DNA from 4 places in the Micromonospora globosa genome. Region 1 is predicted to be linked to each of the others. Evidence: riboswitches for the same ligand, from Rfam matches in the RefSeq annotation. Region 1 holds a riboswitch; each other region holds the start of a gene.
What was found. A riboswitch is a leader RNA that binds a small molecule or an ion and turns the genes downstream of it on or off. The one in region 1 is predicted to bind cobalamin.
Positions count from the first base shown of each region.

Region 2: it holds a riboswitch for cobalamin, as region 1 does, so the genes downstream of both, IF06_RS0130005 ((2Fe-2S) ferredoxin domain-containing protein) here and IF06_RS0100390 (peptidase) in region 1, are expected to answer to the same signal.
Region 3: it holds a riboswitch for cobalamin, as region 1 does, so the genes downstream of both, IF06_RS0130035 (magnesium chelatase subunit D family protein) here and IF06_RS0100390 (peptidase) in region 1, are expected to answer to the same signal.
Region 4: it holds a riboswitch for cobalamin, as region 1 does, so the genes downstream of both, IF06_RS0130055 (CbtB domain-containing protein) here and IF06_RS0100390 (peptidase) in region 1, are expected to answer to the same signal.

Region 1 is NZ_JNZR01000001.1:87,468-96,429, forward strand. Features, by position in the region: gene IF06_RS0100380 (beta-1,3-glucanase family protein) at 1-168, shown strand, start outside; gene IF06_RS0100385 (alkaline phosphatase PhoX) at 347-1,507, shown strand; cobalamin riboswitch at 1,637-1,773, shown strand; gene IF06_RS0100390 (peptidase) at 1,872-2,915, shown strand; gene IF06_RS0100395 (hypothetical protein) at 2,950-3,435, shown strand; cobalamin riboswitch at 3,567-3,640, shown strand; gene IF06_RS0100400 (prenyltransferase/squalene oxidase repeat-containing protein) at 3,799-5,271, shown strand; gene IF06_RS0100405 (hypothetical protein) at 5,268-6,182, shown strand; gene IF06_RS0100410 (CbiQ family ECF transporter T component) at 6,175-7,419, shown strand; gene IF06_RS0100415 (ABC transporter ATP-binding protein) at 7,416-8,962, shown strand, end outside.
Region 2 is NZ_JNZR01000048.1:5,678-14,639, forward strand. Features, by position in the region: gene IF06_RS0129980 (hypothetical protein) at 1-130, shown strand, start outside; gene IF06_RS0129985 (hypothetical protein) at 478-738, opposite strand; partial or broken gene IF06_RS33365 (Fe-Mn family superoxide dismutase) at 744-905, opposite strand; gene cobF (precorrin-6A synthase (deacetylating)) at 1,156-1,935, opposite strand; gene cobN (cobaltochelatase subunit CobN) at 1,932-5,531, opposite strand; gene IF06_RS0130005 ((2Fe-2S) ferredoxin domain-containing protein) at 5,528-6,172, opposite strand; cobalamin riboswitch at 6,262-6,443, opposite strand; gene IF06_RS0130010 (sulfite reductase subunit beta) at 6,489-7,367, shown strand; gene IF06_RS0130015 (precorrin-8X methylmutase) at 7,364-8,029, shown strand; gene IF06_RS0130020 (precorrin-2 C(20)-methyltransferase) at 8,026-8,962, shown strand, end outside.
Region 3 is NZ_JNZR01000048.1:15,040-19,948, forward strand. Features, by position in the region: gene IF06_RS0130020 (precorrin-2 C(20)-methyltransferase) at 1-166, shown strand, start outside; gene IF06_RS0130025 (cobalt-precorrin-4/precorrin-4 C(11)-methyltransferase) at 167-922, opposite strand; gene IF06_RS0130030 (bifunctional cobalt-precorrin-7 (C(5))-methyltransferase/cobalt-precorrin-6B (C(15))-methyltransferase) at 919-2,127, opposite strand; cobalamin riboswitch at 2,182-2,326, shown strand; gene IF06_RS0130035 (magnesium chelatase subunit D family protein) at 2,373-4,355, shown strand; gene cobO (cob(I)yrinic acid a,c-diamide adenosyltransferase) at 4,355-4,909, shown strand, end outside.
Region 4 is NZ_JNZR01000048.1:20,206-27,653, forward strand. Features, by position in the region: gene IF06_RS0130045 (cobyrinate a,c-diamide synthase) at 1-1,158, shown strand, start outside; gene cobA (uroporphyrinogen-III C-methyltransferase) at 1,172-2,194, shown strand; adenosylcobalamin (AdoCbl) riboswitch at 2,194-2,334, shown strand; gene IF06_RS0130055 (CbtB domain-containing protein) at 2,333-2,542, shown strand; gene IF06_RS0130060 (CbtA family protein) at 2,654-3,436, shown strand; gene IF06_RS0130065 (cobalt-precorrin-6A reductase) at 3,459-4,187, opposite strand; partial or broken gene IF06_RS34505 (cobyric acid synthase CobQ) at 4,319-4,513, opposite strand; gene IF06_RS34510 (hypothetical protein) at 4,471-4,878, opposite strand; partial or broken gene IF06_RS0130080 (ABC transporter ATP-binding protein) at 5,363-5,870, opposite strand; gene IF06_RS0130085 (FecCD family ABC transporter permease) at 5,870-6,907, opposite strand; gene IF06_RS0130090 (ABC transporter substrate-binding protein) at 6,934-7,448, opposite strand, start outside.

The DNA.
Region 1 (8,962 bases):
TGCAACGGCACCGGCGCCCAGCAGTTCACCCTGAACGCGGCCGGAGACCTGGTCAACCTCCAGGCCGGCAAGTGCGTCGACATCAAGGACTGGAACGGCAACGACGGCGCGAGGCTCCAGCTCTGGGACTGCGGGGGCACGGCCAACCAGAAGTGGCGCAAGGGCTGACCAGCCGTGCGAACGGTGGCGGGGGCCGACCGCGAGTCGCTCCCGTCACCGGCAGGCGACGGACGAGACGGCCGGTGACACGACGCCGCGCACCGAGGCGTCCATCGACGTTCATCCAACAGATCGATGTGCGTAAGCTCCGCCCGGTCAGATCTGGGGAACCTACCGAGGAGGTTCCATGGATCGTCGAGCAATGCTGCGGGCCACTGTCGTCGGTGCGGGCGCTGTCGCGCTGCCGTTCACCGCGTGGTCGGCGGCGTACGGAGCCCCGGCGCAGAACGCGGCGGGCCCCTACGGTGGGCTCCAGCCCGCCGACGCCAACGGCATCCAGTTGCCGGCCGGCTTCACCAGCTCGATCGTCGCACGATCCCGTCGGACGGTGCCGGGGACGTCGTACACCTGGCACGACGCTCCGGACGGTGGCGCCGTGTTCCCGAACGGCACCGGCTGGATCTACGTGTCGAACTCCGAGGTGTCAGCCGGTGCGGGCGGCGGTGCCTCACGCCTCGTCTTCGACTCCAGCGGCACCGTGGTCGGGGCGTCGCGGATCCTCTCCGGAACCAATAACAACTGCGCCGGGGGCAAGACACCGTGGAACACCTGGCTCTCCTGCGAGGAGGTGTCCCTGGGCCGGGTCTTCGAGACGTACCCCCTCGGCGGGACCGCCGTGGCGCGTCCCGCGCTGGGCCGGTTCAAGCACGAGGCGGCCGCGGCCGACCCGGTCCGCCGGGTCGTCTACCTGACCGAGGACGAGACCGACGGCAAGTTCTACCGGTTCGTGCCGACCACCTGGGGCGACCTCTCCGCTGGAACCCTCCAGGTCTTCCGCGCCGGTACGGCGACCTCCGGCACGTTCACCTGGGCCACGGTGCCCGACCCGGACGGCTCGCCCACCCCGACCCGGCAGCAGGTGTCCGGCGCGAAGACGTTCAACGGCGGCGAGGGCTGTCACTACGCGGATGACACCGTCTGGTTCACCACGAAGGGCGACAACCGCGTGTGGCAGGTCAACCTGGCCGCCGGCACGTACGAGCTCGCCTACGACGACAACCTGGTCAGTCCGGGCACCCCTCCGCTGACCGGGGTCGACAACATCACCGGGTCCACTGCCGGTGACCTGTACGTCGCGGAGGACGGCGGGAACATGGAGATCTGCATGATCACGCCCGACGACAAGATCTCGGTCTTCCTGCGGATCACCGGACAGAGCGGTTCGGAGATCACCGGGCCGGCGTTCACCCCGGCGGGGGACCGGCTGTACTTCTCGTCGCAACGCGGCACGACCGGCTCGTCCTCCGGCGGCATCACCTACTGCGTCACCGGGCCGTTCCGCCGATGACCGGCTCCCGGCCCCGCTGACAGTGACCACGAGGTGGAGGACGCCCGGTCTTCACCGGGCGTCCCGCCGGCCGTCACGGCACGTGTCCGGTTCCTGGCGCATTGACATCGGCGCTCCGGCCACAGCAGACTGTCGCGACAACTGAACCACCGCGTGTACGTGCGGGGGAAGACCGGTCGAAATCCGGCGCTGGCCCGCAACGGTAGGCCGCCCAGAGAAATCTGCGGCGGCGAGCCCGAATACCCGTCGTACGCGTGCATCCGCTCCCCACCCGTCGTGGCCCACGGGTCGGAGTCCCGGTCGACGCGGCGTTGCCGCGGTCGTCCGGGCTTTCGACGACCGCCGGGCCGGAGAGGCGCTTCCGATGGTCGTCCGCCGAAGCCGGCACCGCCTGCTCACGCTCCTCTGCGGCGTACTCGCCGCCCTCACCCTCACCACACCCGCCGTCGCCGCCCCCGAGCGCGCCGCCCTCACCCGCCCGGAGGCCGCCGGCGGCTGGCTCGCCCGGCAACTCGTCGACGGCGAACGCTTCGAGGCGGTCTTCGACGGTGTCGCGTACCCCGACCAGGGGCTGACCCTCGACGCCGTGTTCGCCTTCGCCGCCACCGGCGTCGCCGACGACCACGGCGCCGACGCGCTGGCCTGGGTCACCCGGCCGGACATCCGCGACGGCTACCTCGGCGACGGCGTCTCCGAGGCGTACGCGGGTGCGACCGCCAAGCTCGCCCTCGCCGTGCAGGTGCGCGGTGGCGACCCGGCCGACGTCGGCGGGGTGGACCTGATCGCCCGGCTGCGCTCGCTCCAGACGCCGGCCGGCAGGTTCAGCGACCGGTCCGCGTACGGCGACTACAGCAACGCGTTCAGCCAATCCTTCGCGCTGCTGGCGCTGGACCGTACGGCGGGCGGAGCGCCGCCGGCGGCAGCTGCCTGGCTGGCCGGCACCCGGTGCCCGGACGGCGGCTACCCGCTGCTGCCCGCGCAACCGGTCTGCACGTCCGACGTGGACGCGACGGCGCTCGCGGCACAGGCGCTGCGCGCCGCGGACCGTCCGGCCGACGCCGCCGCCGGGCTGCGCTGGCTGGTGTCCGTTCAGCGTGCCGACGGCGGCTTCGCCAACGCGGGCGGCACGCCGAACGCCAACAGCACCGGCCTCGCCGCGCAGGCCCTGCGCGACGGCCACCGGCTGCCGGCCTGGGCGCGGGCCCGGGCATTCCTCGCCGGACTCCAGGTCGGCTGCGCCGGGGCGCCGGCCGACCGGGGCGCTGTCGACTTCGACGGCGGCGGCTTCGACCCGGCCACCGCACCCCGGGCGACCGCCCAGGCCGTCCTCGGTCTCACCGGGATCGGGTACGCCCGTCTGTCCGCCGCCGGCGCCGACCCCGGCGCACCGGCGCTCGCCTGCCCGTGAACCCTTCGCCGCTCACCCGATCACAGGAGGATCCGTGTTCCGTCATCGTTCCACAGTCCGCACCTGGCTGGCCGGCCTGCTGGCCGCCGTCGTCGCCGGCGTCGCGCTGACCGCAGTCGAACCCGCGCCCCGGGCGGCGCACGCCGCCGCCTGCGCCGGCACCTCGGGAGTCACTGTGGTCGTCGACTTCGCCGCGCTCGGCGGCGGCGTCCAGGTCGCCTGTGCGCCGGGCGATCCGGCCACCGGCCTGGCCGCGCTCCAGGCCGCCGGCTTCACAGTCACCGGCACCGCCCGCTGGGGCCTGGCCTTCGTCTGCCGGATCAACGGCAAGCCCACCGCCGCGACCGAGCCGTGCGTCAACACCCCGCCGGCCACGGCGTACTGGTCGTACTGGCATGCGTCCAGCGGCGGCTCCTGGTCCTACAGCACGTCGGGGGCGACCGGCTACAACCCCGCGCCGGGCAGTGTCGAGGGCTGGTCCTTCGGCGCCGGCGCCCCGCCGAGCATCGCCGCTCCCTGAACCGCCGCTTCTAAGTGGTGTGACCAGCGGCGCACCGGGTACCGGCAGCTGCTCTGGCGTCGTCGCGCGCCCGGGCGGTACGGTGTCGGCACCCGGTGCGCCGGGCACACAACTGCATACGTCCCGCGCGGGGGGAAGCCGGTTCGAAGCCGGCGCTGACCCGCAACCGTGAGCGAGAGTCCCCCTTTCGCGAGCCGGAATGCCCCGCCCGGGACGAGCGGCTTCCACTGTCGAGGTCTACAGGGTGAAGTCCGGGCCGCCGAGGTCCGACCACCCCGCTCACCGCAGCACGCGGAGCGGGGTGTCCGTTTCTCGGGGTGCTTTCCGGAGGTTTCACCGACCGCTCTGCGAAAGGCACCCCTGATGCCCCTGTCCCGGCGTCTCACCACCGGCCTCGGTATGGCCACGGTGACGGCTCTCGCCGCGATCACCGGCGCCCCGCCGGCCGTTGTCGCGGCACCCGCCCCGGCCCACGTCACAGCCGCCCGCGAGGCCGCGTCCTGGCTGGCCGGCGAGTTCACCGACGGTTCGCTGCCCGGCCCGTTCGCCCCCGAGGACTGGGGGCTGACCATCGACGGACTGGTCGCGCTGTCCGCCACCGGCGTCGACGCGCCGACCCGGCAGGCGGCAACCGCGCAGGTCGCGAGACACGTACGGTCCTACAACAGCTACGACGACTGGGGCATCGAGGGCTTCACCGACGGCGGGGCCACCGCCAAGCTGCTCTACGCCGCGGCCGCCGCCGACGCGGACCCCACCGACTTCGGCGGCTACGACCTGCGGGCGGAAACGCTGTCGCTGATCGCCACGGCCGACGCCGGGCACCAGCGGGGGCGGATCACCAGCCGTACCACCGCCGACAGCGGCCCGGACGCCAGCAACACCTTCGACCAGTCCTTCGCCGTGCTCGGCCTGGCCCGCAGTGGCGACCTGCCACAGGACACCGTGGACTTCCTGATCCGGCAGCAGTGTGCGGCAGGTGGCTTCCGGCTCTACCCGGACGCCGCCGACGGACCCTCGCCGTCCTGCGACGACCAGCCCGGCGCCACCCTCGACGTCGACTCGACAGCGATGGCCGTGCAGGCGTTGCTGGCCGCCGCCGAGGACGGCGCCACCGGCGCCGACGATGCCGCCCGCAAGGGCGCCGACTGGCTGGTCACCCAGCAGCACACCGACGGCTCCTTCGGCGGCTCCGGACCGACCACCGGCGCGAACTCCAACAGCACCGGCCTGGCCGGGCAGGCCCTCGCCGCCGCCGGCCGCGACGACGAGGCCGCCCGGGCGGCGAAGGCCCTGGCCGCGCTGCAGCTCACCGCGGGCAACGGTGGGGCGGCCTCCGCCGACGCCGGCGCGATCGCCTACAACACCGACGGGTTCACGACTGCCGCCGCGGCCGGGATCACCGACACCGACCGGGACCAGTGGCGCCGGGCCACCGCGCAGGCATTGCTCGGGCTGGCCCAGGTTCCGCTGGGCCGGATCGGCCTCGACCCGCCGCCCACGTCGCATCCCACCCCGACCGGCACAGCCTCGCCCACCGCGCCCGCCTCGCCCACCGCGCCCGCCACGCCCACCGCGTCTCCCACGCTCACCACGTCGCCTCCGCCGACCGGCACCGCCGGCCCGACGCCGAGCGTGACCAGCCCTCCGGCGACACCCGCGCCCACGACCGCGGCGCCGACCACCGCCGCTCCGCCGATCACGACCCCGGCCGCGTCAGGGCTGGGCGGGCTGCCGACCACCGGCGCGGCGATCGGCAGCTACCTGCTGATCGCGCTGCTGCTGATCGGTGGCGGAGTGACACTGCTCGTGCTCGGCCGACGGCGGGCGGGATGAGCCTCCGCGCCGCCCGCGGTGCGCTGGCCGTCGCCCTGGTCACCGCGGGCACCACGATCGGACCGGGCGGTCCTGCGGTGGCCGCCGGGTCGGCCGGATACTGCCCGGACGCCTCCGGGGTGACAGTCGTGGTGGACTTCAACGAACTCGGCGGCGGAACGGTGGTGCGCTGCGCGCAGGGCGCCCAGGCCAGCGGCCTCGCGGCGCTCAAGAACGCGGGCTTCCCGATCACCGGAACCCTGCGCTGGGGTGAGGGGTTCATCTGCCGGATCGACGGCAAGCCGTCGGCCGCGACGGAGAAGTGCGTCGACACGCCGCCGGCGAGCGCCTACTGGTCGTACTGGCACGCGCCGAACGGCGGCAGTTGGACGTACAGCGACAAGGGTGTGCTCAACCGCAAGCCGGCGGCCGGCAGCTTCGAGGGCTGGTCGTTCTCCCTCAACCGCAACGCCGATGACGCGCCTCGTCCCGGCGCCGCGCCGAAACGCCCCGCCCCTCCACCGCCGCCACCACCACCGCCCCCTCCGCCGCCGCCACCCGCGGGCGGCGGGCCGGCGGTGCCACCACCGGCGGGAGGAACCGTCGCACCGCCGCCGGTCGCCGGTGGCCGGCCCGGCGAGCCCACCCGGCCGGCCGGCACCTCCGGCCCGCCGGCCTCCGTCAGCCCGCCGGCCTCCGCCGGCGCGTCACCGACGGCCGGTACGCCGACCCTGGCGGCGACGCCGGGTGCCGCCACCGGAACGGCACCGCAGGGCTCCTCCGACGAGCCGGTGGTGACAGATGTCGCCGCGTCCCGTGACGACGACGGCCTGCCACCGGGCACGATCGCCGGGGTGCTGCTGCTCGCCGTGCTCGCCACCGGCGCGCTGGTCGCGGCCCGACGACGCCGTGCCGCCGGCCCGGGTGACTGACGCCACGGGCACCTGGTCGCGGACGGCTGACGCCGGCCGGCTGCCGGGCCGGTGGCCGGTGTGGTGGCTACCCCGAGGGCTGCACCCGGGCGCATGGTGGCTGTGGGCGCTCGGCCTGGCCACCGCGGCCAGCCACACCACGAATCCGCTGCCGCTGGCCCTGCTCGTCGCCGTCGCTGGTCTGGTGGTGGTGCGCCGCCGGGGCGACGCGCCGTGGGCGTTGGCGTTCCGCATGTACGTCTGGCTCGGCGCGGTGATCGTCACGATGCGCGTCGTGTTCCGGATCGTGTTCGGCGGCGGCCAGGGCGAGCACATCCTGGTCCGGCTGCCGGAGATCCCGCTGCCCGAGTGGGCGGCGGGCATCCGCCTGTTCGGACCGGTCGCCGTCGAGCAGATCCTCGGTGGCTTCTACGACGGGCTGCGGCTGGCGACGATGCTGGTCTGCCTCGGCGCGGCGAACGCCCTGGCCAACCCGAAACGGCTGCTCAAGGCCGTACCCGGAGCGCTGTACGCGGTCGGCACCGCCATCGTGGTCGCGTTGTCGGTCGCCCCGCAGCTGGTGGAGAGCGTGCTACGGGTCCGCCGGGCCCGTCGGCTGCGCGGCGCGTCCGGCCGGGGGATGCGGGCGCTGCGCGGTGTCGCCCTGCCGGTGCTGGCCGACGCGTTGGACAGGTCCCTGGCCCTCGCGGCGGCGATGGACTCCCGTGGTTACGGCCGCACCGCGGCGGTGCCCGCCGGGCAGCGAACCGTCACCGGCACGCTCGTGCTCGGCGGGCTGGTCGGCGTGTGTGCCGGCACCTACGGGCTGCTCGACACCGCCGCACCCGGCTACCTGGGGCTGCCGATGCTCCTGGCCGGACTGACCGCCGCCGTGACCGGCATGCTGCTCGCCGGCCGCCGGGTCCGCCGCAGCCGGTACCGACCGGACCGCTGGCGCCCGGCCGAGCTGCTCGTGGCCGGCTGCGGGGTGGCCGCCGCGGCACTGACCATGCTCGCCGGCTCGGTGGACCCGGAACTGCTCTACCCGCCGGTCAGCCCGCTCACCTGGCCCCAGCTGACCCCGCTGATGCTTCTCGCCGTGGGCGTCGCGGCGGCACCCGCCTGGCTGGCGCCGCCACCACCACCGACGGCACGTGCCGGACGCCCGCCGGCGGTGGACCGGCCGTTCCCCGTCACGGACGTGCCGGCAGACGGAGAGCGCGCCGCGACCGCGACGACACCGGGAGACCGTCCATGATCACTTTCGACCGGGTCACCGTCCACTACGCCGAGGGCGGCCCGCCGCCGTTGCGGGACGTGACGCTCCGCATCGAGGAGGGCGAACTCTGCCTGGTCGCGGGCCGTACCGGCGCCGGAAAGTCGACGCTGCTGCGGGCGATCAACGGCCTCGTCCCGCACTTCACCGGCGGCACCCTGCACGGCGCCGTCACCGTCGACGGCAGGGACACCCGCACGCACCCGCCGCGCGATCTCGCCGACGTCGTCGGCGTGGTCGGCCAGGACCCGCTGGCCGGGTTCGTCACCGACACCGTCGAGGAGGAACTGGCGTACGGGATGGAGCAGCTCGCCCTGTCACCCGCGGTGATGCGCAAGCGGGTGGAGGAGACCCTGGACCTGCTCGGCATCGCCGACCTGCGAGACCGGCCTCTGCGGACGCTGTCCGGCGGGCAGCAACAGCGGGTCGCCATCGGCGCGGTGCTCACCGCGCACCCCCGGGTGCTGGTGCTCGACGAACCCACCTCCGCGCTGGACCCCACCGCCGCGGAGGACGTGCTCGCCACCGTCACCCGGCTGGTGCACGACCTCGGAGTGACAGTGGTCCTGGCCGAGCACCGGTTGGAGCGTGTCCTGCAGTACGCCGACCGGCTGCTGTACCTGCCCGGCGACGGCCACGTCCACGACGGGACACCCGCGACCGGGCTGGCCCGCATCGACATCGCGCCACCCCTGATCGAGCTGGGTCGCCTCGCCGGCTGGACACCGCTGCCGCTGTCGGTCCGTGACGCCCGCCGACGGGCGTCCGACCTGCGGCACCGGCTCGCCGGCGTGGCGCCGCCGCCGGTCCCGGCGGGCGCGGACACCGGTCCCGCGCTGACCGCGCGGAAGATCGTCGTACGGTATCCGGGGACCGTCGCGGTGGCCGGTGTCGACCTCGATCTGCGCGCCGGACGGGTCGTCGCGTTGATGGGCCGCAACGGATCCGGCAAGTCCAGCCTGCTCTGGGCGGTGCAGGGCAGCGGCCCCCGCCACGGCGGCACCGTGGCCGTGACCGGGCCGCAGGGCACCGTCGACCCGAAGGCCCTGCCGGCCGGTCAGGCCCGCCGGCACGTCGGCCTCGTCCCGCAGAACTCCGGCGACCTGCTCTACCTGGAGACCGTCGACGCGGAGTGCGCCCAGGCCGACCGGGAGACCGACGTGCCGGCCGGCACCTGCCGGGCGCTGGTGGACCAGCTCGTCCCCGGACTGCCCGGTGACCGGCACCCCCGGGACCTGTCCGAGGGACAGCGGCTCGCCCTCGCGCTCGCCGTGCAGCTCACCGCCGCTCCGCCGGTGGTCCTGCTCGACGAGCCGACCCGCGGCCTGGACTACCACGCCAAGCGGCAGTTCACCGCCGTCGTCCGGATGCTGGCCGGCGACGGCCGGGCCGTGGTGGTCGCCACCCACGACGTCGAACTCGTCGCGACCCTCGCCGATCGGGTGATCGTGATGGCCGAGGGGGAGATCGTCTCCGACGGCACCACCGGAGAGGTCATGCTGGCCTCGCCGGCGTTCGCGCCGCA
Region 2 (8,962 bases), on a different contig from region 1:
CCTGCTCGTCTTCATCCCAGGGACGATCGCCGTCGTGTGTGCCGTTCTCCTCACCGGCGACCGGGCACTAGACAGGGTTATCCGCATCGCGGCGCGTTCTGATGGCAGCAGTGGAACCGACGACGGCTAATCCTCAAGTCTGATTGGGCGCACGGCGTCGAACATCAATCATCCTGGAATACTGTCACCTGTTGCCGCCGCGGGCGGGGCATGTTCTGCCGCGACAACTCGTAGGCCCGGTTTACAGGCACAGCCACACAGACGCGATCTTCGCTGACACACACTTAACGAAGATTACGTCGAGGTATCCCAACACTCTCTGAGCCAGGTTCGCTGGGCCTGAGCCGCCCCGGGTTATGTGGAGACGGCTCTACAAGATCCGGGGCGGTTCATCCGCCGCATCGGGCCTGCCCGAGCTCGGCGGTGACGCTGCGGTTGCCCGCTGGGTTCCGCCTCCGGGCGGAACCCAGCGGATCGTCATGCCGGTTGGGACTGGACGGTGTTGGCCAAGAGTAAGGACAGCTCCCGGACCAGGTCGTCCATCGACTGGCGGCTCTGCGCCTTGACCAGGCCCAGAGCGAGATCGGCCAGGAGGTAGAAGCCGAGGGTGCGGGACTGCTCGGAGCCGAACGCCGACATCAGTTCCTCCGCGCCCGCGAGGTCACCGCGATGCTTGGCCGCGATGACCCCGGCGGCGCGTTGGACGATCTCGGCCGCCTCGGGGGTGTACCCGGTCATCCCGATCAGATCTTCGGGGTGGCGGCGCGGGCGGCGTCGAAGCGGGAGATGACGTCGGTCCAGTTGACCAGGTTCCACAGCCGGTCCACGTAGTCCGGGCGGACGTTGCGGTACTGCAGGTAGTAGGCGTGCTCCCAGGCGTCGAACACCAGGATCGGGGTTGAGCCCTGCCCGACGTTGGCTGGCGCAACCAATTAGACGCGCCCGTACTGAAACGGTCGCCGACATCCGATCATCAACGGATCACTACGCGATCTACTTACTCCGCGTGGAGCACGGCCGCTACAACGGCGATTGTAGTGAAGGAAGGCTCGGCGCAAGGCGTTAGAGCGGCACGCACAGTAACGGGTTGCGGCCAACGATCGCAGGAGTGCGTTCACGGCTGGGTGATCATCGGTGGGTCAAAGGATGTGATTCTCAGGATCGCCGCTCGAGGCTGCCGGCCCGGCGCAACAAATACGTGTCCATGACCCAGCCGCGGCTCTGTTTCGCCGCCGTCCGCCGGGACCAGATTCGGTCGGCGACCTCGTCAAGGTTGCCGGCCACCAGTTGCTCGTCGGACGAGCCGAGGTTCGCGCCCCACCAGATCCGCCAGGCCGACAGTTCGGGGAGCTGGCGACAGGTCAATGCCCCGTCGAGCAGGACGACGAGGTTGTCGTGTGTCGCCGCGTCGTGGAGCAGGCGGCGGCCGGTCGTGATGGTGATCGGGCCGCCGATTGTGTTGAGGACGAGCCGGTGGTGTGCCGCCAGCAGTTGGATGCTGCTGAGGCCGGGTACGACGTCCACGGTGATGTCGACCCGTGCGCGTTCGGCGATGCGGTCGGCCACACGGATCGCCGAGTCGTACAGGGCCGGATCGCCCCAGACGAGCACTGCGGCGTCTCCCGGGTTGTCCAGCAATGCCTGCTCGAACGCCTCGGCCCGTGCCTCGTGCCAGTCGCGTACCGCGCCGGTGTAGTCGGCCGGGCCGGCACGGTCGCGTTCCGGGTCGGGTACGTGCACGAGCCGCCAGGCGCCGGTGACGTGCCGGGCGCAGATCGCCTCGCGCATCGCGATGAGGTCGGCCGTGCCCGGGTGCTGTCCGGTCTTGTCGGCGACGAGGAAGTAGTCGGCCTCGTTGAGTGCCCGGACGGCCTGGGCCGTGACCAGTTCGGGGTCGCCCGGGCCGAGGCCGACCAGGGTGAGGCGCCGTGTCACGCCTGATCCTCCAGGTCTCCCTCGACCTCGAGGTACACGCGGGCCATCTCCGCCATGACCTCGGCGTCCGGTTCGGCCCACAGTCCACGGTCGGCGGCCTCGTTCAGCCGTTCCACGATGCCGCGCAGTGCCCAGGGGTTCGCGCGGCGCATGAACTGCTGGTTCGTCTCGTCGAGGACGTATTCGCGGGCCAGTGACTCGTACATCCAGTCGTGGACGACACCGGCGGTGGCGTCGAAGCCGTAGAGGTAGTCCACGGTGGCGGCGAGCTCGAACGCTCCCTTGTAGCCGTGGCGCTGCATCGCCGCGATCCAGCGCGGGTTGACCACCCGCGAGCGGAAGACGCGGTTGGTCTCTTCCTGCAGGCTGCGGGTGCGTACGGCGTCGGGCGTGGTGGAGTCACCGACGTACGCCCTGGGTTCGGCGCCGGTCAGCGCGCGGACCGTGGCGATCATGCCGCCGTGGTATTGGAAGTAGTCGTCGGAGTCGGCGATGTCGTGCTCGCGGGAGTCGATGTTCTTCGCGGCGACGGCGATGCGCCGGTAGTTGGTTCGCATGTCGTCGGTTGCCGCGATGCCGTCGAGGCCGCGGCCGTAGGCGAAGCCGCCCCAGGCGGTGTAGACGGCGGCCAGGTCGGCGTCGTCGCGCCAGGTGCCGGACTCGACGACCTGGAGGATGCCGGCGCCGTACGATCCGGGCTTCGAACCGAAGATCCGCGTGGTGGCCCGCCGCTGGTCGCCGTGCTCGGCGAGGTCGTGGCGGGTGTGTGCCCGCACGTAGTTGCGCTCATCGGGTTCGTCGAGCCCGGCGACGAGCTGCACGGCGTCGTCGAGGAGTTCGATGACGTGCGGGAAGGCGTCGCGGAAGAATCCCGAGATGCGCACGGTCACGTCGATGCGGGGCCGGCCGAGTTCGTCGAGGCCGATGACCTCCAGGCCGTTGACCCGGCGTGAGGCCGTGTCCCAGATGGGGCGTACGCCCAGCAGCGCCAGCACCTCGGCGATGTCATCGCCGGAGGTGCGCATCGCGGAGGTGCCCCACACGGAGAGGCCGACCGATCGGGGGTGCTCGCCGGTTTCGGCGAGGTGCCGGGCGACGAGGGACTCGGCCATCGCCTGTCCCGTTTCCCAGGCCAGACGGGACGGAACGGCCCGCGGGTCGACGGTGTAGAAGTTACGGCCGGTCGGCAGGACGTTGACCAGTCCGCGCAGCGGGGAGCCGGAGGGCCCGGCCGGGACGAAACCGCCGTCGAGCGCGTGCAGGACGTTGGTCAGTTCGTCGGTGGTGGCGGCCAGCCGCGGCACGACCTGCTCGGCGGCGAAGCGCAGGACGTCGCGTACCACCGGGTCGTCGTGCAGCGCGTCGATCGCGTCAGCCTGCCAGCCGGCCTTCTCCATCGCCTCGATCAGGGCACGGGCCTGCGCCTCCACGGCGTCGACGTCGGCCGCCGGGGCGTCCTCGGCAAGACCCAGCGCGGCGCGCAGGCCGGGCAGTGCCCGGTTCTGTCCGCCCCAGACCTGTGTCGCGCGGAGCACGGCGAGCACCAGGTTGACGCGTGCCTGTCCGGTCGGTGCCTGGCCGAGCACGTGCAATCCGTCGCGGATCTGTACGTCCTTGATCTCGCACAGCCAGCCGTCGACGTGCAGCAGGAAGTCGTCGAACTCCTCGTCGCCGGGCCGTTCGTCCAGGCCGAGGTCGCGATGCATCTGTGCGGACTGCATCAGCGTCCAGATCTGCTGGCGGACCGCGGGCAGCTTCGCCGGGTCCATCGCGGCGATGTTGGCGTGCTCGTCGAGCAGTTGCTCCAGCTTGGCGATGTCGCCGTAGCTTTCGGCGCGTGCCATCGGCGGCACCAGGTGGTCGACGATGGTGGCGTGCGCGCGGCGCTTGGCTTGGGCACCCTCGCCAGGATCGTTGACCAGGAACGGATAGATCAACGGCATGCTGCCGATCGCCGCGTCCGTGGCGCAGGCGGCTGAGAGCGCGGCGTTCTTCCCCGGCAGCCACTCCATCGAGCCGTGTTTGCCGAGGTGCACCACCGCGTCGGCGCCGAAGCCGTGTTCGAGCCAGCGGTACGCGGCCAGGTAGTGGTGCGACGGAGGCATGGCCGGGTCGTGGTAGATCGCGACCGGGTTCTCGCCGAAGCCACGCGGGGGCTGGATGAGGATGACGACGTTACCGGCGCGCAGTGTGGCCAGCACGATGTCGCCGTCGTCGTCGACGAAAAGCGAGCCGGGAGCCTCGCCCCAGGTCTCGGCCATGGCGTCGCGTAGCGCGGCGGGCAATCCGGCAGTCCAGCGCCGGTAGTCGTCCCGGCTGATACGCACGTGCGACTCGCTGAGCTGAGCCTGCGTGAGCCACTCCTCGTCCTGCCCACCGGCGGCGATCAAAGCGTGGATGAGCGCGTTGCCGGCCGTCGTGTCGGCATCCTCTCCCTCGACCGGGAGCAGCGGGTCGAGCCCGGGAATTGCGCCGGGTGCGCCGAGGTCGTAGCCGGCATCTCGCATCGCGCGCAGCAATCGGATCGCCGACACGGGCGTATCGAGGCCGACGGCGTTGCCGATGCGGCTGTGCTTGGTCGGGTAGGCCGACAGGACGAGGGCCACCTTGCGCTCGGCGGGCGGGACGTACCGCAGTCGGGCGTGGTTGACGGCGATGCCCGCGACGCGGGTGCATCGCTCAGGGTCGGTCACGTAGCGGGGCAGGCCGTCGGCGTCGACCTCCTTGAATGAGAACGGGACGGTGATGAGGCGACCGTCGAACTCGGGGATGGCGATCTGGGTCGCGGAGTCGAGCGGGGTGACGCCTTCGTCGGACGCCTCCCACTCGGCTCTGCCGGACGTGAGCGCCAGAGCCTGCAGCACGGGGATGTCGAGGGCGCGCAGCCGTTCGACGTCCCAGGACTCGTCGTCGCCGCCGGCGCTCGCGGCGGCGGGCCGGGCGCCGCCGGCGGCCAGGACCGTGACGACGATCGCGTCCAGGGTGGCGAGTTCGGCGTACAACTCCTCGGGCGCCGCCCGCAGTGACGAGACGTAGATCGGTACGCCGGTGGCCACGCCGGTGGTGTCGATGGCATCGGCGAGTTCGTGGGCGAACGCGTTGTTGCCGCTCACCTCGTGGGCCCGGTAGTACAGGACTCCGACGCGGGGCCGGGCGTCCGGGGCCGGCTGCCGGCTGACTCCCCACTCGGGCAGCACCGCCGGCGGTTCGAAGCCTTCGCCGGTCAGCAGCACGGTGTCGGACAGGAAGGCGTGCAGTTGGCGCAGGTTCTCCGCGCCGCCCTCGGCGAGGTAGCGGTGCGCCTCGGCGCAGACACCGATCGGGACGGTCGACAGCCCCATCAACGCGGCGTTCGGCGTCCGTTCCCCACCGAGCACGACCAGGGGACGGCCGGTGCCGCGGATCAGCGCGGCGAGGTCGCGTACGTCCTCGGGCGAGCCGAGCACCCGCAGAACGACCAGGTCGGCCTCGCTGGTCAGGGTGTCGCGGCGCTCGCCGGTGAGCCGGGCAGGGTTGGCCCAGGACCAGTCCGCGTTGCTGGCCCGCGCCGAGAGCAGGTCGGTGTCCGAGGTGGACAGCAGGGCGATGCGTGTCATGTTTCTCCTTCGGTGACACGGGAGCCGAGGCGCAGGTCGCCGACCGGACGGCCGGCGCGTAGGTGCTCGCCGACGAGGCGTGCCGCGTCGCCGGGTCGCACCGGCCCGTACCAGGTGCCGTCGGGGTGCACGACGGCGACTGGTCCGTGGTTGCACGGGAACAGGCAGCCGGTCTGGGCCATGAGGACGTCGGCGTCGGTGAGCTGCTGCTCGACGAGCGCGCCCACGATCGCGCGATAGGTCTCGTCCGCGCCGCGGGCACTGCAGCGCGGGCCGCGGCACAGCAGTAGATGATGGCGGTACGGCGGCGTGGTCTCCCAGGCCGGTGAGGTGAGTGGCGCCTCGTGCCCGGTGATCGCGCGCTCGCCGAACCGGATGACCGGCGGGTCGATCTGCTGACGGTGCCAGTGGCCGGCCACGCGTCCCACCCACGAACGGGCGAAAGTCAGGTCGTCGGTGCTCACCGGTTCCAGGCGAACCTCCCGAACGCCCTCGGCGTGCAGCAGGTCGAGCACATGGGTCAGCGTGGGCTCGCCGGCTTGCAGGAAGGCCAGTCGGGCGCCGGCTGCCTCGGCCTGCCCGCGTAGCACCGGCGACGCGGCGTCCGTCAGTGCGGTCGCGACGTGAACGAGGACGCTCACGGGGTCAGGAGCCGGTGATCCGGTGCGATCGGGACACGGGGTCTTCTTTCGTCCGGGGCCTGTGCGCGAGGCCTGGATGGGCACGTGTCGCAGACGGATCTGCGGCCAGCAGGTCTTCGGACTCGGGATCAACCGGACGGGGCGCCTTCCCAGACCGTGGGTCCAGTGGCGTCGTGCCCCGCCCGTCACCCTCACCGCTGCGCGTCAGTCCCGGATTCGCACCGGGTTCCCTGGCTCATGGCTGAGTTTGACTGGCATCACGACGGTAGCACCGACAGCCGGTGTCGCCGGGGACGGGCTCTGGCACCATGTCGCCGTGACCGAGAGGACCCGCCGCGACCTGTGTCCCGGCCTGCTGCGCCCATGGATCGCCGACGACGGCGCGCTCGTGCGGGTGCGCGTCCCCGGCGGGATCGTGCCGACTGCGGCGCTGTGCGCACTCGTGGAGGTGGCCCGTGCGCACGGCGACGGCGCGGTCCACCTGACCAGCCGCGCCAACCTGCAGGTGCGCGGTCTCGAGCACGACGGTGGGCGGCTGCCCGAGACCGTCGTCGCCGACGTCATCGCGACCGGGCTCGTACCGTCCACGTCGCACGAGCTGGTCCGCAACATCCTCGCCTCACCGCTGACCGGACGCAGTGGCGGCCGGGCCGATCTACACCCGGTCGTCGCCGGACTCGACGCACGGCTGCGCGCCGAGCCCCGGCTCACCGCGCTGACCGGACGGTTCCTGTTCGTGCTTGACGACGGCCGCGGTGATCTGGTCAGCCGTGACTTGGACCTGGGGTTGGTGGCGCTCGACTCGGACACCGCGCAGCTACGCGCCGGAACCTCGGCGTGGGGGCCAGTCATCCGGCTGGACGAGGCCGCCGCGGCGCTGACCGGGCTCGCCGTACGCTTCGCCGGGCTCGCGGGTGACCGGCCGGACTCACCCTGGCACGTCGACGAGCTGCCCGGCGCCGGCGCCGCGCTGCTGGGCACCGTACTCGACCGTGCCGAGCGGACCCGGGTGAGCACACCTCCACCCGCGCTGGGCAGGATCGTTCAGGATGACGGCCGCGTCACCGCGCACCTCGCGGCTTCCGGCGGCCGAGTGGACGCTCCCCTGCTGGAGGAGATCCGCGCGCTCGGCGCCGGCGAGATCGTCGTCACCCCGTACCGCACCCTGCTCGTCCCCGATCTGGAGAACGCATGAGTCTCACCACACCGGCACGCCGCTACGACTACGTCACCGACGGCGCGGCGATCTACGACGCCTCGTTCGCCACCATCCGTGCCGAGGCCGATCTTTCGGGTGTGCCGGCCGACGCCGAGAAGGTCGCGGTGCGGATGATCCACGCATGCGGCCAGACCGACCTCACCCGCAACCTGGTGATCCACCCCGGCCTGGTGGCCGCCGCCCGCGGGGCGCTGGAGGCGGGGGCGCCGATCCTGACCGACGCGCACATGGTCGCCGCCGGCGTTACCCGCGCCCGCCTGCCCCGTGACAACGAGGTCCGCTGCTTTCTGCACGAACCCGAGGTCCCGGCGCTTGCCCACCGGTGGGCAACGACCCGGTCGGCGGCGGCGGTGTCGCTGTGGACCGACCACCTCGCCGGCGCGGTCGTCGCCTTCGGCAACGCCCCCACGGCCCTGTTCCACCTGCTGGAGATGCTGCGCGACGGCGCGCCACGACCAGCTGCGATCATCGGTACGCCGGTGGGATTCATCGGCGCCGCCGAGTCCAAGCAGGCGCTCATCGACCTCGCCACCGACGCCCCCGGCCTCGACGTGCCCTATCTCGTGGTGACCGGGCGCCGGGGCGGCTCGGCGATGGCCGCCTCCGCGCTCAACGCCCTCGCCCGGGAGGCGGAGTGACCGGGCGGCTGTCCGGCGTCGGGGTCGGCCCGGGTGATCCCGAACTGATCACGCTCAAAGCCGCCCGGCTGATCGGCGCGGCCCAGGTCATCGCCTACCACCAGGGTGTCGGCAAACAGTCCAACGCGCGCCGCATCGCTGCCGGCCTGTTCCCGGACGACGTGATCGAGGAGGCGCTGGTCTATCCGGTGACGACCCAGAGCACCGAGCACCCGGGCGGGTACGCCGGGGCGATGGCCGACTTCTACGCCGAAGCCGCCGAGCGGCTGCGGGCCCACCTTCGTGCGGGCCGCGACGTGGTCGTGCTGGCCGAGGGCGACCCGATGCTCTACGGCTCGTTCATGTACCTGCACGACCGGCTCGCCGGCGAGTTCGACACGCAGGTCGTCGCCGGTGTGCCCGCCTTCGCCGCCGCCACCGCCACCACCGCCCTGCCGCTGGTCCGGCAGACCGACGTGCTGACCGTGCTGCCGGGAACGTTGCCCGAGCCCGAGCTGGCCCGGCGTCTCGCCGACACCGACGGGGCGGTGATCATGAAGCTGGGCCGGACGTTCACCAAGGTCCGCTCGGCGCTCGAGCAGGCCGGGCGCGTCGAGGGCTCCTGGTACGTCGAACGGGCGTCGATGACCGCCGAGCGGGTACTGCCTGTCGCCGACGTGGACCCCGCCACGGTGCCGTACTTCTCGATCGTGCTGGTCCCCGGCGACACCCGGCCCGGAGTGGCCCGTTACGACCTCCCGGCCACCAGGGTCACCGAACCTTATCCCGGCGCCGAGGTCGTCGTCGTGGGCCTCGGCCCCGGTCCCGATCGGTGGCTCTCCCCCGAGGCGTCGCAGGTGCTCGCCGAGGTCGGCCACGTCGTCGGCTACGGCCCGTACGTCCAGCGCGTCGCGCAGCGCCCCGGACTCGTCCGCCACGCCTCCGGCAACACGG
Region 3 (4,909 bases), on a different contig from region 1:
GGTCGTGGGCCGCGACATCGGCCGGGCCGGGGAGAGCCTCACCGTCACCTCGCTCGGCGAACTGGACCCTGGCAGCATCGACATGAAATGCCTGTTGATCATCGGCGCCTCGGCGACGCGAGTCACCGCGGCCGGACGTGTCTGGAGCCCGCGCTTCGTGCCCTGATCAGCCGCGCACGCGGCGCTCGCGACCGGCCGAGTAGAGGAACGACTCGCCGCCACGGACGTCCCCGGCCAGCGCCGGGCCGACCAGGATGACCGCTGCCTGTCGCAGACCGGCCTGCTCGACCCGGCCGCCGATGTCGGCCAGCGTGCCGCGCAGGATGAGCTCCTGCGGCTGCGACACCCGGTGCACCACGACTATGGGGCAGTCGTGGCCGTAGTAGCCAGCCAGTTCGGCGGCCAGCTCGCGGGTACGCGTGACCGCCAGGTGCAGGGCGAGCGTCGCGCCGGTCGCGGCGAACGCGGCGAGCTTCTCTCCCGACGGCATGACCGTGGACCGGGCCTGCGCGCGGGTGAGCACGACCGACTGGGCCAGCTCCGGGACGGTCAGCTCGGCGCCGACGGCGGCGGCAGCAGCCGCATAGGCCGGCACGCCGGGCGTGACGTCCCACGGGACCCGGGCGGCGTCGAGCCGGCGTGCCTGCTCGTGCACCGCCGAGTACAGCGACGGGTCACCGGAGCACAGCCGTACGACCTCGGACCCGTCGGCGTGTGCCTGGACCAGGTGCGTGGTGATCTGGTCCAGGTCGAGGTGCTGGGTGTCGATCAGCCGGGCGTCGTCACGGCAGTGCTCCAGCACCTCGGCGTCGAGGTACGTGCCCGGGTACAGGCACACGTCGGCGGACTCGAGCAGGCGTACCGCGCGGAGGGTGAGCAGGTCGGCGGCGCCGGGCCCGGCCCCGACGAAATGGACGGTCATGAATCTCCCTTGACGATGGACCACTGGCTGACTGCCCGTGCGGGCGTCCAGCCGGTGAAGCCGCCGAGCGGTTCGGCGCGTTCGACGTGCAGGCGGACGAGTTCACCGCCGCGCCGGCTGTGCTGCTCCAGCAGCACCGCCTCGGTCTCGGCGGTGACACCGTGCACGACGAGCCGTCCACCGGCGCCGAGCGCATCCCAGCAGGTGTCCAGCACGCCGGGGACGGTGGCCCCGCCGCCGACGAACACCGCGTCGGGACGGTCCAGGCCGGACAGGGCCCCGGGCGCCGAACCCTCGACCAGACACAGACCCGGCACGCCGAGGGCAGCGGCGTTGCGGTGCACCAGCGCGGCCCGGTCGGAGCGGGGCTCCACCGCGATCGTCCGTGCCGTCGGCCAGGCCCGCATCCACTCCACACCGATCGAGCCGCTGCCGGCGCCGACGTCCCACAGCAGCTGACCGGGCGCGGGCGCGAGCCGGGCCAGGGCACTGGCCCGCAGGTCACGTTTGGTGATCTGCCCGCCGTGCTCGAACGCGTCGTCGGGCAACACGCCGCCCGAGGCCCAGCCCGGACCGGCACCGCGAGCTTCGACAGCGAGAACGTTCAACCGCGGCACGTCGTTCAGGTCCCACCCGGCCGCGGTGGTCGCGGTACACGACTCACCGGCGGCACCGAGGTCACCGAGCACGACCAGCCTGGACTGCCCCCAACCGAGCCCGGTCAGCACCGCGGCCACGGCCGCGGGTGTCGTCTCGTCGCTGGACAGCACGAGCAGCCGGCGCCCGGCCGAGAGCGCAGGCACGATCAGCCGTAGGTCCCGGCCGACCAGGCTGACCGTGGTGACGGACTCGGCCGGCCATCCGAGACGTGCTCGGGCGAGGGCTACCGAGGAGACCCCGGGCACGATCGTCACGCGCTCCGGGCCCAGGACGTCCAGCAGCGTCGTGCCGATACCCGACACGAGCGGGTCGCCGGAGGCCAGCACGACAACCGGCCCTCGCGCGGAGGCGAGCACACCTGGCAGATTGTCCCGCAGCGGCGACGGCCACGCCACGCGCTGCTGGCCGTCGACGGGCGGCACCGCCTCGAGGTGCCGCCGCCCGCCGAGCAGCGTCGCGGCCGCCCGCACCAGCGCCCGGGACGGCTCCGGCAGACCCACCCACCCGTCAGCCCCGATCCCCACCACGGTCACCCGCTCCTCCATGGAGATGCACCCTAGCCGCCCACCGGCCCTTGCCCCGGCCACCGGGGCGTCTATGGTGATGCACAGGTTCGAGGTGCCCCACGACCGTGGTCGCGGGGAGAATCTGGGAAGCCGGTGAGAATCCGGCACAGGGCCCGCTGCGGTGATCCAGGCATTGACCTGGGAAGTCCGAAGACCGGCCTCGATCCGATCCACGGCGCATGCCGCGTCGTGGACCGCCATGGCAGATCGAGCGGGAGCCCTACATGCCAGCGCAGTACCCCTTTTGTGCCGTCGTCGGCGCCGACGACATGACTCTCGCCCTCACCCTGGTCGCGATCGATCCGCTCATCGGCGGTGTCCTGATCCGCGGGGAGAAGGGCACTGCCAAGACCACTACCGTGCGCGGCCTCGCCGAGGTGCTCCCGGCGGTACGGGTCTATGCGGGCGACCGGTTCTCCATCGACCCGGACGATCCCTCGGCGGTCTGCCCCGACGGGCCGTTCGACGTGCCCACGCCCGTCGTCGAACGGCCGGTACGCCTCGTCGAACTACCCGTCGGAGCCGGCGACGACCGGGTGACCGGATCGCTGAAGCTCGATGCCGCGCTGCGAGACGGCGTCGTCGCGTTCGAGCCTGGCCTGCTGGCCCGGGCCCATCGTGGCCTGCTGTACGTCGACGAGGTCAACCTGCTGCCGGACCACCTGGTCGACCTGCTGCTCGACGCCGCGGCGACCGGCCGGGTCAGCGTCGAACGCGACGGTGTCTCGGTCGAGCATGCCTCCCGGTTCGTGTTGATCGGCACGATGAACCCGGAGGAGGGCGAACTGCGCCCGCAGCTGCTCGACCGGTTCGGCCTGACGGTCGAGGTCGCCGCCCCGCGTGACCCCGTCCTGCGGGTGCAGGCGGTCCGCCGCCGGCTCGCATTCGACGCCGACCCGGAGGGCTTCGCCACACGCTGGGCCGGCGAGCAGGAAGCCCTGCGCACCCGGCTGGCCGCCGCCCGGCGCTCGCTGGCCGGTGTCGTGCTCGACGACGAGACGCTGACCAGGATCGCCGAGCTGTGCGCCGCGTTCGACGTGGACGGCCTGCGTGCGGACCTCGTCACCGCTCGCGCCGCCGCGGCGCACGCGGCCTGGCGGGGACGTACGCGAGTGACACTCGAGGACATCCGCATCGCCGCCCGTCTCGCGCTGCCGCACCGCCGCCGCCGCAACCCCTTCGACGAGCCCGGCCTGGACCAGGACCGCCTGGACGACCTACTCGGCCACAACGACCCCGACCCCGGACCCGACGGTCCCGGCGGCGGTCTGCCCGACGACACCGGGCACGACAGATCGGCCGGGGACGTGCCCGGCTCTCCCGGCGAGAGCCCGCCCGTACCGGAGCCCGAACGGCAGGCCGCCACATCGATGGCATCCGCGGGCGAGCCCGCACGTGCCCGCTTGCTGGTCGTGAAAGGAACCGGCGACGGTCAGGCCGGCCGGCGGTCCCGGGCACGAACACCGCAGGGCCGTGTCGCCGGGCAGCGGCGGCGCACGTCCGGCGACGGCCGGCTGCACCTGCCGGGCACCATCACCGCGGCGGCGCCGCATCAGCATTCCCGGGGTGGCTTGACCGGCGGTCGCGGCCTCGCGCTCGTGCCCGGCGACCTGCGCCGGGCCGAGACCGTCGGGCGCGAGTCGAACCTCGTGCTGCTGTGCGTGGACGCGTCCGGTTCGATGGCGGCCCGCCGCCGCATGGAGCAGGTCAAGACCGCTGTGCTGTCGCTGCTGCTGGACGCCTACCGCCGCCGGGACAAGGTCGCACTGGTGACGTTCCGCCGGCACACCGCCGAGGTCGTCCTGCCACCGACCGGCTCGGTCGACGTCGCCTCCCGCCGCCTGGCCGACCTACCGGCCGGTGGCCGGACCCCGCTCGCGGAGGGCCTGGAACGCAGTGGCGAGGTGCTGCGCCGGGAGGCGCTGCGCGACCCGTCCCGCCGGCCCCTGCTCGTCGTGGTGACCGACGGCCGCGCCACCTCCGGCCCGGACCCGCTGGGTCGTGCCCACCGCGCCGCCGCCGCGCTCGCCACCAGCGGTGTCCAGGTCGTCGTCGTGGACTGCGAGACCGGACGATTCCGGCTCGGCCTCGCCGCCCGGCTTGCCACTCATCTGAGGGCCGAGCACGTGCCGCTCGGTGAAGTGACCGCCGACGGGCTCACCGGGGTCGTTCGCACGGCGACCGCTCCGCGGGCGGGGGTGGCCTGATGCCGCAGGGTAAGCCGCTCACCGTCCCGGACGACGGCAGCACCACCCGCCAGCGGCGCAACCGGCCGCTGCTGATGGTCCACACCGGAAACGGCAAGGGCAAGTCGACCGCCGCCTTCGGCATGGCGATGCGCGCCTGGAACCAGGGCTGGGACATCGGGGTGTTCCAGTTCGTGAAGTCGGCCAAGTGGCGCATCGGGGAACAGACCGTCCTGGAGAGGCTCGGGCTGCTGCACGAGCAGACCGGCGAAGGCGGGCCAGTCGAGTGGCACAAAATGGGCTCCGGATGGTCCTGGAGCCGTAAGAGCGGCACCGAGGCGGACCACGCCGCGGACGCCGCCGAGGGCTGGGCGGAGGTGAAGCGCCGTATCCAGGCGGAACGGCACCAGCTCTACATCCTGGACGAGTTCACCTATCCGATGCAGTGGGGCTGGGTCGACGTCGGCGACGTCGTGGAGACACTGGTCCACCGTCCCGGCCGTCAGCACGTGATCGTCACCGGGCGCCGGGCCGACCCCCGGCTGATCGAGGCAGCCGATCTGGTGACCGAGATG
Region 4 (7,448 bases), on a different contig from region 1:
CCCTCACTCGTGATCCCGCTGCTGCTGCACGGCGCACGCGACGCGGACATCGCCATCGTCGAAGGGGTCATGGGCCTGTTCGACGGCCGCATCGGCGGCGACGGTTTCGCCTCCACCGCGCACCTCGCGGCCCTGACCGCCACCCCGATCCTGCTGGTCGTGGACGTCTCGCACACCTCGCGCAGCGTCGGGGCCGTCGTGCACGGAATGGGCACGTTCGAGGCCGGCGTCACCGTCGCGGGTGTCGTGCTCAACAAAGCCGGGTCCGCCCGCCACGCCGCCGAGGCGGCCCGGGCGGTGGAATCCACCGGCGTACCGGTGCTCGGGATCCTGCACCGCGACCAGGGTGTCAGCGCCCCGTCGCGCCACCTCGGGCTCGTGCCGGCAGCCGAACGTGAGGAGGCCGCCGCCGCCCTGGACGTGCTGGCCGAGCAGATCGCCCGCCACGTGGACCTCGATGCGGTGCTGCAGGTGGCACGCACCGCACCCGATCTGGACGCCCAGCCATGGGACCCCGCCGCGCACGTCCGGCGGCCGGGCGCCGGATCACCGGTGGTTGCGGTCGCGGCCGGGCGTGCCTTCACCTTCCGGTACGCCGAGACGACCGAGCTGCTGCAGGCGGCGGGCTGCACCGTCGTCCCGTTCGACCCGGCCCGCGACCAGCGGCTTCCCGCCGGGACATGCGGGCTATACCTCGGTGGGGGGTTCCCCGAGGTACACGCGTCCACGCTGAGCGCCAACACGACGCTGCGCCACGAACTGCGCCAGGCCGTCCTCGACGGCGTCCCCACCGTCGCCGAGTGCGCCGGCCTGCTGTATCTGTGCCGCTCCGTCGACGGCCATCCCATGGTCGGGGCGCTCGACGCCGAAGCCGTCATGACGCCGCGCCTCACCCTCGCGTACCACCGTGCCGCACTCGGCTCGGACCAGCTGCTCGGCGAGCGGGGAACCGCTGCCACCGGCCACGAATTCCACCGCACCACCGTCACACCCGGTCACGGCGAGCACCCCGCCTGGCGCATCGAGGGCCGCAATGCCGGATTCGCCTCCCCCAGCCTCAGCGCGTCCTATCTGCACGTGCATTGGGCTGGGCAACCGCATCTGGCCCAGTCGTTCACCGAGGCCGTACACCGGACGGCTGTCTCCTCAGCACGTTAGGAATCACCGTCACATGCAGCTGAACCTCACCGGCCGTAGCGTGCTCGTCCTCGACGGGAGCGCACCCGCCGCCGTCACGGTCAGTGCGCTGCTGCACAGGCGCGCCCTGGTCACCGTCGCCGCGCCGGCCGTGTGCGCCGCGCTGGAGGACCTCGCCCTCCGCGGGCGCCTGACCTGGGTCACCACCCCGGTCGACGAGAGCCGGTTCGACGTCGTGCTGCGTACCGTCGCCCCCTCGGAGGCCGGGGCACCGGCAGCGGTCCGAACGGCCGGACACGTCACGCTGGTCGGCGCCGGCCCGGGCGATCCAGGGCTGGTCACCGTCGCCGGACGCGCGGCCGTCAAGCAGGCCGACGTGATCCTCACCGACCGGCTCGCCCCGTGGGAGGCCCTGAAGTGGGCGCGCCCGGACGCCGAGATCATCGACGTCACCAAGGTCCCGTACGGGCGGAGCACGAGCCAGGAACAGATCAACGCGCTGCTCGTCGAGCACGCCCGCGCCGGACGGCACGTTGTGCGGTTCAAGGGCGGCGACTCGTACGTCTTCGGCCGCGGCTTCGAGGAAGTCACCGCGTGCGCCGAAGCCGGCGTCCCCACCACCGTGATACCCGGCGTGACCTCCAGCATCGCGGCCCCGGAGCTGGCCGGCATCCCGGTCACCCACCGCGGACTCGTGCAAGGCTTCACCGTCATCTCCGGCCACGTACCGCCCGGCCATCCCGACTCGTCGATCGACTACGCCGCCCTCGCCCGCACCGGCACCACCCTCGTGGTGCTGATGGGCATGCGCAACCTCGCGGCCATCGCCGACGCGCTCGTCGCCGCCGGTCTCGACCGGAACACACCATGCGCCGTCGTCGCGGACGCCGCCTCGGCCGGCCAGCGGGTGCTGCGCAGTACCCTCGCCGACGTCGTCGCCGACACCGCCGAGGCCGGCATCGGCGCGCCCGCCGTAACGGTGATCGGCCACGTCGTCGCCCTCGGACCGGCCGCCGTGCAGGCAGTCGCGACAGCGTCGCGTTGCTCCGATACCTGATATGGTCGTGCCACCCTGCTGAAGGAAGCCGGTGTGAATCCGGCGCAGTCGCGCTACTGTGACGCCGCTCGCGGCGAAGCCAGACCCTCCAGCCAGGTCGACCACCCATCGACGGGACGCAGCATCCCAAGGAGTGTCATGCCTCAGGCGACCACGGCCATTCCGGCCGTTCTTCCCACCATCCCCGTTCGCGCGCTCGCCCCCTGGGCGCTGTTCTTCGCGCTGGTCACCGCCGTCGTCCTGTATTTCGTGGGCGCCGAGCAGGGAGCTTTCTCCGTCTTCGAGGGCACCTTCATCCACGAGCTGACGCACGACGCACGGCACGTGCTGGGCTTCCCCTGCCACTGACACCACGCCACGCGGCAGTTCGCCCGGCCCGGCCGGAGTTTTCGTCTTTCCTCGTCACCGGCGCTGCGGGCGTTTCGTGCTGCCCGCGGCCGGCTCTCGAACGGACCCTTGATGACCCCTCGCACTTTTCTCGTTCACGGGCTGCTGGCCGGGCTCATCGCCGGTTTCGCGGCCTTCCTCGTCTCCTACGTCGTCGCCGAACCCCAGGTCGATGCAGCCATCGCCCTGGAGGAAGCCGGTGCCGCCGAGCACCCGCACGACAATGCCACCGCCGAGCAGTCTCACAGCCACGATGAGGAGGAGGCCGAAGTCTCGCGTGGCACCCAGTCCACCGGGGGCCTGGCACTGGGCACCATCCTGGTGGGCATCGTCCTCGGTGGAGCGACCGCGCTCGCTGCCGCCTTCGCCGCCGGGCGTCTGGGCTCCCTGTCCGCACGGGCCAGCACCGCGGTGGTCGCCGCCGTCGGTTTCGTCGCCACCGCCCTCGTGCCGTTCCTCAAGTACCCCGCCACACCACCGGCGGTCGGCTCCGGTGACACGATCAACGAGCGGACCGCGCTGTACTTCGGGTTCTGGGCACTGAGCCTGGCCGCCGCGATCGGCGCCGTGGTCCTGGCCCGGCGTCTGCTGCCCCAGCTGGGCGCATACTCGGCGGTGCTGGCCGGTGCCGGCGCCTATCTCGTGGTCGTCGTGGTCGCCGGGGCTCTGCTGCCGACGGTCAACGAGGTCGGCGGCTTCCCGGCCGACACACTCTGGTACTTCCGCATCTCGTCGATCACGACCCTGGCCGCGACTTGGGCGGTCCTGGGTGCAGTGCTGACCGGTCTGGTCGGACGCGACGCGGACCGTGCCGCCGAGCGGCTGCGCCGCCAGGAGCTGGCGGCCACGCTCTGAACCTTCCCGGCTGAACCTCGCGTCAGGGTGCGGGCAACGCCCGCACCCACGCCAGGGCGGCGTCCACGTCACGGACCAGCGGCACTCCGGCCGGCGGCCCGGCGCGGCGCACGATCACGACCGGCATCGCCCGCTCGGCGGCGACCTCCAGCTTCGCGACCGTGTGGTCACCGCCGGAGTCCTTGGTAACTAGAACGTCCGTGCCCGCCATCACCTCCCGCTCGTGCGCGAGGGTGTAGGGACCGCGGCTGCGCAGCAGCTTCCACGACACCGGCAGGACGATGTCGGGCTCGTCCACCACGCGAACCAGGCACGCGTGCCGGCGCAACGGTTCGACGAAGTGCGCCAGCGACTGCCGTCCGACGGTGAGGAACGGCCGGTCGCCCAGACCGGCCGCCACCCGGGCAGCTTCACTGTGGTCACCGGCCCAGTACCAGGCCGACGCCTCGGGGCGAGCGGCCCAGCCGGGCCGTTCCAAACGGAGCAGGGGAACCCCGGCGGCCGGGCACGCCGCCGCCGCGTTGGCGCTGATCTTCTCCGCGAACGGGTGCGTCGCGTCGACCACGGCACGCACCCGGGTCTCCGCCAGGTACGCGGCCAGTCCTGCGATCCCGCCGAAGCCACCGACGCGGACCTGCCCCACCGGCAGCCGGGGACGCGCGACCCGCCCCGCCAGTGAGGTCACGACCACGGCACCGTCGTCGACGAGCGAGGCCGCCAGCGCGCGGGCCTCGCCCGTCCCACCGAGCACGAGAATCCTCACGCGTAGGGTCCGATCACCGGCGCCGCGGGAGCGCCCCGCTCGGCTAGGTTCAGCAGCGCGTCGACCTCCAGGTGTTTCTCCGCCAGGTCGGCGAGCAGATCCAGCCGGGCCTGCCGGGCCGGCTCTGCGCCCGCCGCCAGCGCCTGCACCCACTGAGCATGGCCGATCTCCGCCCCACCCGCACACGCCATCGAATTGTTCGCCATGTTCCGTGCCTTGAACGGAGCGACCCGAACACCGCGCCGTGCGAACGCCCGGCACAACGCGGTCGTCACCCGGCTCTTGCCCGCGTCCGACGTCGTGCCCGCCACCATGAGCCGCCCGGTTCGGCGAGCCTGTCCTTCCACCGCCCCAGTATCGCCTGCTGTCCATCCGCCGGACCGCCGGGCTCGGCGTGGGCGAGGTCCAGCCCGGGCTGGTGTCCGACGCTGCCCATCACTTCGGCCATCAGCAACGTGACCTCATGGACGAGTTCGTCCATGCTCTGCCCTGTCTGTGACTGGACCAGGGCCAAGGGCGAGTTCGGCGAGCAGCATGAAACCCGGGTGCGCACGGTCTCGTCGCCGATGGCGCCCAGCAGTTCCTCGGCGCCGGCGAAGTCACCGCGGTGTCTGGCCGCAATGACTCCCGCCGCCTGCTGCGCCGCGAGGAACGCCGGCCCAGCGCCGGCCTCGGTCATCGTGCCAGGATGATCGGGTTGCCGGCGCGGGGCGCGTCGAACCGCCGGGTCACGTCCGACCAGTGAACCGGTGGCCGCGTCGAGCGCCGCGTGCAGCAAACGGTTTCGCGCCGTCGAGGAAACACCTGTGCACGAATACGCCCAGACGCGCGGCCATCTGCTCGGCGAGCTGGTGGATCGTGTCGTGGCCAGCGTGGTGGGTGACCGACCGGGCACCGGCAGCACGTGCCGGGTCATGACGGCGGCCGGAACTCAATGACGGTCCGCCCGTCGTGAACCCGCACGTCTGCGTCGACGCCGTACACGTCGGCGAGCAGCGCCGGGGTGAGCACCCGTGCGGGTGGTCCCGCGGCGACGACCCGGCCGTGGTGCAGCACGACGACGGTGTCGCAGAACATGACGGCCAGGTTGAGGTCGTGCAGCGCGGCGAGGGCGGTGACCTGCGATCGGCGGACCAGGTGCAGCAGCTGAAGCTGGTGGCCGATGTCGAGGTGGTTGGTGGGTTCGTCGAGCAGCAGCAGTTCCGGCTCCTGGGCCAGCGCGCGGGCGAGCTGGACGCGCTGGCGTTCCCCACCGGACAGGGTCTGCCACTTACGGTCGGCGAACCCGGCCAGGTCGACCCGGCCCAGTGCCTCGACCGCGGCGGCATGGTCGCTGCCGGTGTCGGACCAGCGGGTCCGGCGGTGCGGGATGCGGCCGAGCAGGACCACGTCGCGGACGGTCAGGTCGAGGTCGGTCTCGGCGTGCTGGGCCAGCAACGCGATGCGCCGGGCCAGGGCAAGGCGCCGCAGCCGAGTCACGTCGTCGCCTGCGAGTGTGATGTTGCCGGTATCCGGGCGCACCAGGGCGGCGACGGCCCGCAGCAGGGTGGTCTTGCCGGAGCCGTTCGGGCCGAGCAGCCCGACCAGGCTGCCCGCCGGGACGGTGCCGGTGACGTGGTCGAGGATGCGGGCGGCGGGCACCGCCCACGAGACGTCGGAGATCTGAAGCATCAGCCGCGTACCTCCCGGCGGCGCAGGATCAGGAAGAACGCCGGCACCCCGACCAGTGCCGTCAGCACCCCGACCGGCAGCTCACGCGGTTCGAAGACGGTGCGGGCGGCGGTGTCGACCCAGGTCAGGAAGATGGCGCCGGCGAGCACGGCGACCGGTAGCAGCCGCCGGTGGTCCGGTCCGGTGATCAGGCGGGCGGCGTGCGGGAGGATCAGCCCGGCGAACCCGATCGCGCCGCTGACCGCGACCAGCACGGCGGTCAGCAGGGCGGTGCCGACCAGCAGCAGCCACCGCAGCCGGTTCACCTCGACGCCGAGGCTCGCGGCGGCCTCCTCACCGAAGGCGAAGGCGTTGAGGGTACGGGCGTGCCAGCCGACCACCGCCAGCACCACGACCAGCACCGGTACCGCCCAGCCCAGGGCCGTCCAGTCGGCGCGGGCCATTGACCCGGACAGCCAGAACGTGATGCTCTGCGTGGCGTGCGGGTCGGCCACCCAGATGATCACGAAAGAGGTCAGTGCCGCGCACAGTTGTCCCACCGCGACCCCGGTCAGCACCACGCGCGTCGGCGACAATGCCCCGAACCTCCCGGCCAGGCCCACGACCAGCAGGAACGCGACAAGGGCGCCGAGGAAGGCGCCGCCGGTCAGCGCGGCTACGCCACTACCGATGCCGGCCACGACCACCAGGACCGCGCCCAGCGACGCCCCTGAGGAGACCCCGAGCAGGTACGGGTCCGCCAGGGGATTGCGGGTGACGGTCTGCATGACCGCACCGGCCGCGGCCAGGCCCGCCCCCACCGTGGCGGCGCCGAGAACCCGGGGCAAACGTAGGTCCCAGACGATGTGGTCGCGCAGCAGCGGCACGTCCGAGTTCGCGAGTCCCAGGTGGCCGGCGACGACCGTCCACACCGTCCCGACAGTCAGGTCGGCCGGGCCGATGGTGACCGCGACGGCCACCGACAGCACCAGACCGGCGACCAGAGCCAGCACGAGCGCGGCCAGGCCGACCGCCCGCACCGGGCGGTGGGTGCGCACCGGGGCGGGCCGGGTGGTGACGGCGGTCAGCTCGGGGCCCCGGACGGCAGCGCGGCGATGCCCTGGGCGAGGGCTTCGACGCCGAGGACGTTGCGGACACCGGCCGTGGTTGACGAGAACGGGATCACCACGTACCACTGCTGTTTGACCGCGGGCAGGTCCTTGAGGGTGCGGTGCCCGGCGAGGAAGGTCTTCTTCTGCGCGGCGGGATCCCAGCTCGCGTCGACGAGCACGATGACCTCGGGGTTGCGGTCGGTGACGGTCTCCCAGCTTGTGTCGCCCCAGCTGCCGGTGAGGTCGGCGAAGGCGTTGGTGACCCCGGCCGCCGACATGATCATGTTGGGGGCGCCGCAGCAGGCGCCGACGCTCGGGGCGTCGCTGCCGCCGTCCCACCACATGACCTTCACGTTGCGGGCGGTGCCTGCGGCCGTGGCGATGCGGCCCTCGTGGTCGGCGATCAGCTTCTCGCCGCGGTCGCTCACCCCGAAGATCGCCGCGAGCTCACGGATCTCGGTGAACACGTCGCCGATGGCGAGCTTCG